One region of the Proteiniborus sp. genome, then DNA from elsewhere that is predicted to be linked to it. Evidence: a T-box and tRNA genes for the amino acid it is inferred to sense, from the RefSeq annotation. Region 1 holds a T-box; the other regions hold tRNA genes.

Region 1 (3,290 bases):
TATGCGATGTAGTAGGAATAATCAACAAAGGTAAATTAATTGAAATATCTACTTTAGATGAATTGAAAGATAAATTCAATAGCAATAATCTAGAAGATATATTTGTTGAATTGGTAGGTGAGTAAAGTGAATATTAAATATGCTATGATTGTACTTAAAAAAGAGCTTAAGGATACTTTTAGAGATAAGAAAACAATATTTTCAAGTATTATAATACCTATATTAATTTTCCCTATCATGGCTTTTGCATTGGGCTTCAGCACATCTGAAATAATAAATGATGAGCAGAAACCTGTGGATATTGCATTAATAACCAATGGTGAAACAAAATTAGAAACATATTTTAGAGAAACAGGTCAAATAAATATAATAAATACTGATGATCCTGATAAAGCCTTAGAAGATTTAACAGTAAAAGCTATAGTTAAAATTGAAGAAGGTTTTGATAATAAAATTGAAAGCGGAACTATGGGAAATGTGGAAGTTATCTATGATCAATCAAGCCAAAAGTCAGATATGGCTACTTCAAGACTCAACCGTATTATAGAAAGCTACTCCCAGGCTATTACAAACGAAAGACTTAAGGCTATTGGTGTAGACCTAGAGGCATTAAAGGCAGTGTCAATAAAGAGCACCTCTGTTTCCAAGGATGGAGGTATGGGATTAATGATTTTCTCCATGATTTTTCCTATGCTTATAACAATATATTCTGCAATAAGTGGATTAGCAACTGCTACAGACTTAGGAGCAGGAGAAAAAGAAAGACAGACTCTTGAACCATTGTTAACTACTAAAGCCAGTAGATTATCAATACTTGGAGGAAAATTTTTTGCAGTATTTATTTCAGGAGTAATTGGAACTGTAGCATCACTCATTGGTTTTTTCATAGCATCAAAGATGAACCCAGACTTTTTAGGAACTGGTGTAGCATTACCACTAACACCTATACTAGTAATAGGAGTGTTTTGCGCAGGGCTTAATTTAATATTCAGTGGACTAGAACTTACAATTAGCTTCTATGCAAGGAATTTTAAAGAAGCTCAAACATATTTAGCACCACTATCGGTAATACTATTGATACCAGCTTATATGACAATGTATTTAGATGGAAAGGCAGTACCAGAGGTATATTTCCACATACCAATAATAAATACAATAGCAATTATAAAAGAAGCCTTAGTTCAAATTATCGATCCAGTACATATACTAATAGTATTAGGCTGGACACTAGTATATATATTTGCTTCACTATTCTTGACAGTAAATATGTTCAAGAAAGAATCTGTAATTTTTAGAGCATAATGTAAAAATAATTGACAAATCAATTATTTTTTAGTAATATAAGCTTTAATTGATACAAGATAATATTAAAAAGCATTGAAGGGAAATAGTAGATATTTAAGGTCTACAGAGAAGAAATCCTAGGCTGAGAGATTTCTAACCCAATGAATATTGAACCCATCCCAGAGCTTCTAGACAGAAAAAGTTAAGTCTAGACGGTTTTTGCCGTTATTTATTTCGAGTGGACTATTAATCTAATAGTCTATTAGGGTGGTACCGCGGATATAACCTTCGTCCCTTTTTGGGATGAAGGTTTTTCTATTTTTTATTAGATATTCAAAGTTTCTGAACAAATTGAAGATGGAGAGTGATATATATGAAAATGTCAAAGCTTTATATGCCAACATTAAGAGAGGTACCTTCAGAGGCAGAGCTTCCAAGTCATCAGCTTTTATTAAGAGCAGGAATGATAAGAAAATTAGTATCAGGAGTGTATTCGTATTTACCTCTTGGAATTAGAGTACTTAAAAAGGTTGAAGACATTGTAAGAGAGGAAATGGATGCAATAGATTCTCAAGAAGTTCTTATGTCAGCAATACAACCTGCTGAGCTTTGGAAAGAATCAGGAAGATGGGATGATTTTGGTCCTGAAATGTTTAGATTATATGACAGAAACCAAAGAGAGTTTTGTCTAGGGCCAACACATGAAGAAATATTTACCGATCTTATTAGACATGAAGTTAAATCCTACAAGCAACTTCCACTTAGTCTTTATCAAATACAAACAAAGTATAGAGATGAAAAAAGACCTAGATTTGGACTAATGAGAGCAAGAGAATTTATAATGAAGGATGCATATACATTTGATATAGATGAAGAAGGTATGAGAAAATCTTATGAGGATATGTGGAAAGCTTATGAAAAAATCTTCTCAAGATGTGGATTAAAATTCAAAGTTGTTCAAGGTGACTCTGGAGCTATGGGTGGAAGCGACTCCCATGAATTCATGGCCATGTCAGAGTATGGCGAAAGTGCAATAGCTTATTGCGATAGCTGTGATTATGCTGCTACAGATGAGAAAGCAAGCTGCTTATATGAAGTAGCTTCTACTACACAAGAAAAACTTCAGCCTGAAAAGGTCCATACACCAAATGCAAAAACTATAGAAGATGTAGCTAATTTCTTTAATGCATCTGCTGAAAGCTTTGCAAAGACTTTATTAATTAAAGCTAAAGATGAAGTAGTTGCAGTAGTAATACCAGGAAGTAGAGAACTTAATGAAATAAAACTAGTTAATGTGTTAGGCGTTCCAGAACATGAAATCATGATGGCGGACGAAGAGACAGTAAAGGCAGTTACAGGTGCAGAAGTAGGATTTGCTGGTCCAATCAACCTAAAAAAAGATATAAGAATTATAGTTGATTCTAGAGTTACAAAAATGAACAACTTCATAGTAGGAGCTAATGAGACAGATTACCATATCAAGAATGTAAATTATGGCAGAGACTTTGAGGGAGAAGTAGTTGAAGACTTATTATTAGTTAGAGAAGGAGACAAATGTCCAAAATGTGGTGCACCACTTAAAATGGATAGAGGAATAGAAGTAGGTAATATATTCCAGCTAGGATTAAAATATAGTGGAGCATTAAACGCCACATTCTTAGATGAGAATGGTAAAGAGCAAAAAATATACATGGGTTCTCATGGAGTAGGAGTGTCAAGAACGGCTGCTGCTGTAATAGAACAATGCCATGATGAAAATGGAATCGTATGGCCATTATCAGTAGCACCTTATCATGTAATTGTCACTATAGTCAATGTGAAAAACGAAGAACAAGCTGCTCTTGGTGAAAAACTATATAATGAGTTAAAAAGCTCAGGACTAGAAGTACTACTGGATGACAGAAACGAAAGAGCAGGAGTTAAATTTAAAGATGCTGATTTAATAGGTATTCCAATAAGAATTACAGTTGGTAAAAAGGCAAATGAAGAAATAGTAGAGTTTTCTC
Region 2 (3,290 bases), on a different contig from region 1:
TTTAGTTTAGTCCCATTTACGTTAATCTCTATTTGTCTACTGTTTCCTTCTCCTTCACTTACAATAGTATTCTCTCCATCACTTGTTAATATTTTTACCGGTCTAAATTTTACTATGCCACTAATGTCTTTAATATAGACACCCTTAATTCCTTCTTTCTCAATGATGGATTTATTGGGAACAATTAATCCATCATAAGTATTTTTTATTATATGAAGGTCTATGTATCTTTCCTTATAGTGCTCATGCAAATAATCTGTAAACTTCAAAATTATTAAGCACTTATCTTTTTCCTTAATAAGTTTTACTATCCTAGCAATTATCTTTTTATCATTATCATTTATCCTTACAAATATAGTTTTGCCTTCTTTTAGCTTGTCCGCATTTTTTCCGTCAACTTCAGTCATCACATACCATGCGAAGTTATCAATAATTTTAAAGACAGGTTCTCCATACTTAACTTCCTTTTTTTCTAATAAGTCAATCTTATTGCTATCAATAATCCTAAAATCACTTAGTTCATATTCATTAATTTTGTTTACAGAAAAAACTTCTTCTAATCCATCTAGCTCGTAGCTTACAATTCCTGCTTTCGAAGAATAGTTAATTATCTCTGATTTTTCCAAATTCTTAATTATATTATCTCTTTTTTTCATAAGACTATCAAGACTTTGAGACACAAGACTTTTTTGCCCTGTAACTAACTGATGTTTATCAATACTCTCTAATAAAGTGTTTTTATAAATAGAAGCATCTTTATAGTTTTCTTTTATAATACTATTTTGAAGTTCGTCTATTATTATCTCAATATTGCTTTGGATTTTCTCTTTATCTTTGTTAAATACTTCTTTGCTACCTGATGTTTTTTTTATTAATTCTATCTGCATTTCTATTTCATCTAATTCTTTTGAGTAAGAACTATTTTCTGATTTATTAATCTTGCCAATCTGTACTCCTTTGCCTACTTTTTCGCCTTCCTTTTTCAATAAAGATATAGCTCCTTGAGTTTCAGATTTATATATAACTTCATCTTTGATAATAACAGCTTTAGAAGAAACCACCTCTTCTATTACTCCATTTTCAACGGTTACAGTTTTAAGATTCGAAATAGAAAATACAGGTAACATTCTAAGGAAAACATAGGAAATTACAATAGCTATTAAGCCTACTCTAAACTTTTTTCGTTTGATTCTTTTTTTTTTCTTTCCTCTTGAGACATTTAACCACCTCTTACTATAGATAATTCTGCAAAAATTCCTTATTTCCTTCAAAAATAAGAGAAAAAATTTTTAAACACCTGTATTTATACAGTCTAGAAGGCTAATTAAAAAAAACTACCATACTTGCTTACTATTTTTACTTTCTTGATTTTGTCTACCTTAAAAGTTTTTACCTCATCTCTATGCGTTACAATTAAAAGCTCCATATTATTGGCTTTTGCTCCAATCACTATACCATCTACTGTATTTTTGTTCGAAAAAACAACTCTCACTTCATCACCTGATTTTATTTTAACTCCACCTATAGAGAAAACTTTCATATCAGCTTCATCTATATGTTCTTGAGTTACAGACTTCTTTCCAATAATGATAATATTGTCGTCCAAATATAATTTTTCTTTTAAAACTACTAGTATATAGCCAATTAGACTAACAAATAATATCATTACAAGAGTTGGCATAATATATTTTGAAACCATTAACAGTACCTGCTTTCTAATATTGTCTATAGAAAGTATATCACAAATAACAAATCTAGAAAATATCTACACAAAAATAATACTAAAAGACTAGATTTCTCAGTAATACATCTTGTTTGCAAATTCAAATATTATAGTATATAATTAATACATTATTAATGTGAATATTACTTTATAGACTAGTCTATTTTACGAAGGATAAGTATAGATATCGGGATGTGGCTCAGCTTGGTAGAGCACAAGTCTGGGGGACTTGGGGTCGTAGGTTCAAATCCTATCATCCCGACCAGTTTTTGCATAAAAATAGGAAGGTAAACCTTCCTATTTTTATATTATGATACAGATTAGTCCTCCACTTCCATCATTCACTATTCTTTCTAATGTTCTTTGCATTTTACTTCTAGCATCCTCTGGCATCATGTTTAACTTACTTTCTAGCTGCTCCTTTACTAGGTCATGTAAAGATTTCCCAAACATATTTGATTCCCATATCTTTGAAGGATCACTTTCAAATTCATCTAATAAATATTTTACAAGCTCCTCACTTTGTTTCTCGGTTCCTATTATAGGAGAAACCTCAGTTGTTAGATCTGCCCTAATAAAATGTAAACTTGGTGCCATTGCTTTTAGCTTAACTCCAAATCTATTTCCTTGTTTATAAATTTCAGGCTCTGCTAAATCCAATTCTTCAAGGCTAGGAGGAACTAACCCATATCCAGTAAGCCTAGCATCGCTTAAAGCTCTTTCAATCTTATCAAATTCTTTCTTTGCTTTAGCCAAACTTGTTACTAGTCCTAATAATTGATGTTCACCTTCTATCTTGTAACCAGTTAATTCATTCAAAATCTGGTAAAATAACTGACCGTCAACATTCATCTCAATATTTGTTACACCTTCACCAAGTTCAATTCCTTTGATCTTAACATCACTTATTATATCAAGCTCGTCAAATTTGCTTACAGCATAATTGATTTCGCTAAGTCTTTGAAGATTGTGAACTATTTCCTTTATCGAACTAAGTATAGTGCTCTTTACCCAATGATTTTTTGGTAATCCTTCAATCCATTGAGGTAGATTAATGTTAATTTCCTTTATAGGAAATTCTAATAATACCTTTTCAAGGATCTTATTTATTTCTGGCATTTCCATGTTAAGACAATCTACAGCTATAACTGGAACCTTATATTTTTCTTCTAAATTCTCTCTTAAGGCTATTGTACTATCTAATTCTGGGTGCCTAGAATTAAGGAGAACAACAAAGGGTTTATCTAATTCCTTTAGTTCATTGATAACCCTCTCTTCTGCTTTGATGTAATTTGATCTATCAATCTCGGTAATTGAGCCATCTGTTGTTACTACAACGCCTATTGTTGAATGATCTGTGATTACTTTTCTGGTGCCTATTTCAGCAGCTTCTTCAAAAGGTATTTCTTTTTCATACCATGGAGTTATTACCATTCTAGGTATATTGTTTTCTTCATGACCTAATGCACCTTTTACTAAATATCCAACGCAGTCTACCATTCTTACTCTGAATTTCACATTGTCTTTTAGTGTTAATTCTACAGCATCAGTAGGTACAAACTTAGGC
Region 3 (3,290 bases), on a different contig from region 1:
CTCAATAGTTTTTCTCACTATTTTAGGAATATCTACATAGCATTTAGTTGAAATTTCTCCTGCCACAAGAACAAGGCCTGTTGTAACTGATGTCTCACAAGCAACTCTTGCATCTGGGTCCTTTTCCAGTATAGCATCTAATACAGAATCTGATATTTGATCGCATATTTTATCTGGATGTCCTTCTGTTACTGACTCTGAAGTAAATAACCACTTTCTCATCTAAATTACCTCCATGTATTTTTATAATTCTATTGTTTGTATTTTTACAATAAAAAAACCCCTTCAGAAAAGAAGAGGAATTCGTTCTTTAAACCTCATCTTTCAGAATCCACATTCTGTAGGATTTAGCACCTGATAACAAAAGTTACTGGTTGCTGGGCTTCAACGGGCCTATTCCCTCCGCCACTCTTAATAAGGTATGGATATTCTATTGTTTTTCATCAAAAGAATATTATCATATGTGCCTTTATATGTCAATAATTGTTTTTAAATTGACATAATCATTATTTAAACTTAATATAATAAGTCCGAAATATCTTAAAGAATTGAAGTAATTCCATGACTCAAAATCAAAACTATAACACCGGCTGTTACTATGCCAAGTATAATGGCTGGAAATGCATACTTAAACCTTATATTAAATAGGGTAGCAGCTACACAACCAGTATAAGCTCCTGTAGTTGGTAGTGGAATAGCAACAAGGATGTACAAGCCTAACACACTATATTTCACTATGTTTTTACTCTTTTTTAATGTTCTATTTTTTATCCATCTGATAATATTGCCAATTATTTTTACATCCTCTAATGCACTAAAAATAGGTCTTAAGAGTAAAAGTAAAAAAGGAACTGGAAGACTATTCCCAATAATACTAATTATAGTGCTATGTAATGGGCTAAAACCTTTTGATATTCCAAGAGGTATTGCCCCCCTTAGTTCAAATATTGGAGTAGCAGCAAATAACATTATAATAAATTCATCTTTAATGGTCTCAAATATTTCTCCCATCTCATCCCCCTCGATTATAAATGATTTTTATTACTTCTTATAATTATATAGCAAAAAACAGTATTTTAGAAGGTTTTTTAATTTTCTAATATAATGAATAAATAATACTTAGCTACATAATGTAATGTTAAGATTATGCCACTTTATTAACAAAAAAAGCTTATAATGAGCTAATAAGGCGAAAATATGGTATTGCATTTAGAGCCTCAATCACTTATAATGAAAAGGTAGCAGTTTTCCGGGGTGTAGCGCAGTTTGGTAGCGCACGTGGTTTGGGACCATGGGGCCGGGGGTTCGAGTCCCTCCACCCCGACCAAGGCTAAAGCCGAGATGAGTAAATCATCTCGGCTTTTTCTTTTTCAATAAAGTTCAAAAATAATAGAAATATTCATGTCCAAAACCATGAGCGTATATTTTTACTATTTTTTTCTAGGTTACATAATTGTAATTATATTGTAACCAAATTATAATCTAACCTCTATCTTTATGCTATATAATTGTAGATAACGGCGGAAGAATTATAGTAATCATGGAACTTTTTTGTCATAATTTCGGTCAAATCTATCGTCGGTCAATTATTCTTCGAGAGGATGATTAAAGCGAAAAGTCCTAATTCTTCCCTAAATTAAAATAATATAAAAAACAAAAGAGAGGTGTATACACAATATGAATAGATACATAAGAAATTTAGTAATAGGGGTATCCTCTGCAGCTATGATATTTTGCAGTTTTACTCCAAGTCTTGCAGCCATGCCCTTTGTAATACACGAAGAAAGAATGTCAGAAAATATATCAAGTGGTGTAATACACGAAACAATCAAGCAGTTCAACTCAAATGGCTGGTGGAACATAAATGTATTAAAAGTAAATCTAGATGATGAATATACTGATATAAAAGCCTTATTTAGCAAAGATGGCATTTCTAAAAGAGATACTGTTACAAATATGATGAAATCATCAAATGTAGTAGGGGCTATAAATGGAGATTTCTTTTCTACAGTATATAGCTCATACCCAGAAGGTGTAGTGATTGACAATGGAAAGATGATATCATCTCCTTACAACACTTGGAATCAAGGTCTTCCTGTATTTGCAGTAGACAACTATAAAAATCCTTCCATATCATTCTGGGATTGGAGTATAAAAGTAACTGCTCAAAACGGAGCAGTAGTAAATGTTAAAGCAATGAACAAAGAAAGTAAACTCCACGAAGAAGTTATAATATACGATAAGAGCTGGAATAGCCAATCCTTAGGAAACAAAGTATTTAATGACCTTATAGAAATAGTAGTAGTTGATGATTATGTAACTGAAGTAAGAGTAGGTCAACCTCCTATTCCATTTCCTGAAAACGGATATATCATTACAGGAAGAGGAAGTGTTGCTAGTCAGCTACAGAACAACTTTCATGTAGGAGAGAACGTAGTTCTAGAGTATTATACATCACCTGATTTTAATAATATAGCTTCAGCAATAGGTGGAGGAAGCCCCCTCTTAAAAGATGGTGTCAAAACCGATTTTAAAATAAATATTAAAGGTGATCATCCTAGAACAGCCATAGGAATAACAAAAGATAAAAGGCAACTCCTAATGGTTACTATAGATGGTAGAGATACTTCATATAAAGGTGTTAGTCAAGAAATTTTCGCAGATATTATGCTAAAGCTTGGAGCATATGATGCAATCAATTTTGATGGTGGTGGCTCTACTACCATGGCTGTAAAACCTGCTGGTACTGAAGAACCTACTTTAGTAAATCGCCCCTCTGACGGTGGTCAAAGAAGAGTAACAAACGGAATTGGTGTAACTAATAGCGCTCCTCAAGGAGAATTAAGCTATATTAAAGTATATACAGATGATACTAAGATGTTTGTAAATACTACTAGAAAGTTTTATGTAAAAGGATATGATGAGTTCCACAATCCAGTAGATATAGAAGATGAAAATGTTCAGTTCTTTATAGATGGTATAAGTGGCAAATTTAATGGAAATGTCCTTACTGCACATAGCTCTGGTGAAGGAACAGTAAAGGCATTCTACAACAATACTCTTGCAGAAACAAAAATTAAGGTGCTTGGAGATGTAAAGGAGCTTCAATTAGATACAGATAAATTTGGAGTAGATATATCAAATCAAAAGAACCTAGGAAAAATATATGGAAAGAATAGTCAAGGCCATGTAGCCCTTATAGAACCAAGTGACGTAGCTTGGGAGGCAATAGGTGGTGTTGGCTATGTAGATAATGGCGTGTTTTATAGTTCAAATAAACCAACAGCAGG

What was found. A T-box is a leader RNA that pairs with one kind of tRNA and senses whether it is charged. The one in region 1 lies ahead of ABV008_RS10695 (proline--tRNA ligase), so its partner is inferred to be a tRNA-Pro.
Region 2: it encodes a tRNA-Pro, which carries the amino acid that the T-box ahead of ABV008_RS10695 (proline--tRNA ligase) is inferred to sense. The anticodon was not compared.
Region 3: it encodes a tRNA-Pro, which carries the amino acid that the T-box ahead of ABV008_RS10695 (proline--tRNA ligase) is inferred to sense. The anticodon was not compared.

The regions. Positions count from the first base shown of each region.
Region 1 is NZ_JAWRHZ010000053.1:16,702-19,991, forward strand. It holds gene ABV008_RS10685 (ABC transporter ATP-binding protein) at 1-125, shown strand, start outside; gene ABV008_RS10690 (ABC transporter permease) at 127-1,302, shown strand; T-box leader at 1,369-1,583, shown strand; gene ABV008_RS10695 (proline--tRNA ligase) at 1,658-3,290, shown strand, end outside.
Region 2 is NZ_JAWRHZ010000055.1:98,905-102,194, reverse strand. It holds gene ABV008_RS11365 (biotin/lipoyl attachment domain-containing protein) at 1-1,127, opposite strand, end outside; gene ABV008_RS11360 (hypothetical protein) at 1,325-1,699, opposite strand; tRNA gene ABV008_RS11355 (tRNA-Pro) at 1,912-1,988, shown strand; gene spoIVA (stage IV sporulation protein A) at 2,027-3,290, opposite strand, start outside.
Region 3 is NZ_JAWRHZ010000017.1:30,188-33,477, reverse strand. It holds gene metK (methionine adenosyltransferase) at 1-222, opposite strand, end outside; SAM riboswitch class I at 315-421, opposite strand; gene ABV008_RS02670 (COG2426 family protein) at 541-1,011, opposite strand; tRNA gene ABV008_RS02665 (tRNA-Pro) at 1,251-1,327, shown strand; gene ABV008_RS02660 (phosphodiester glycosidase family protein) at 1,678-3,290, shown strand, end outside.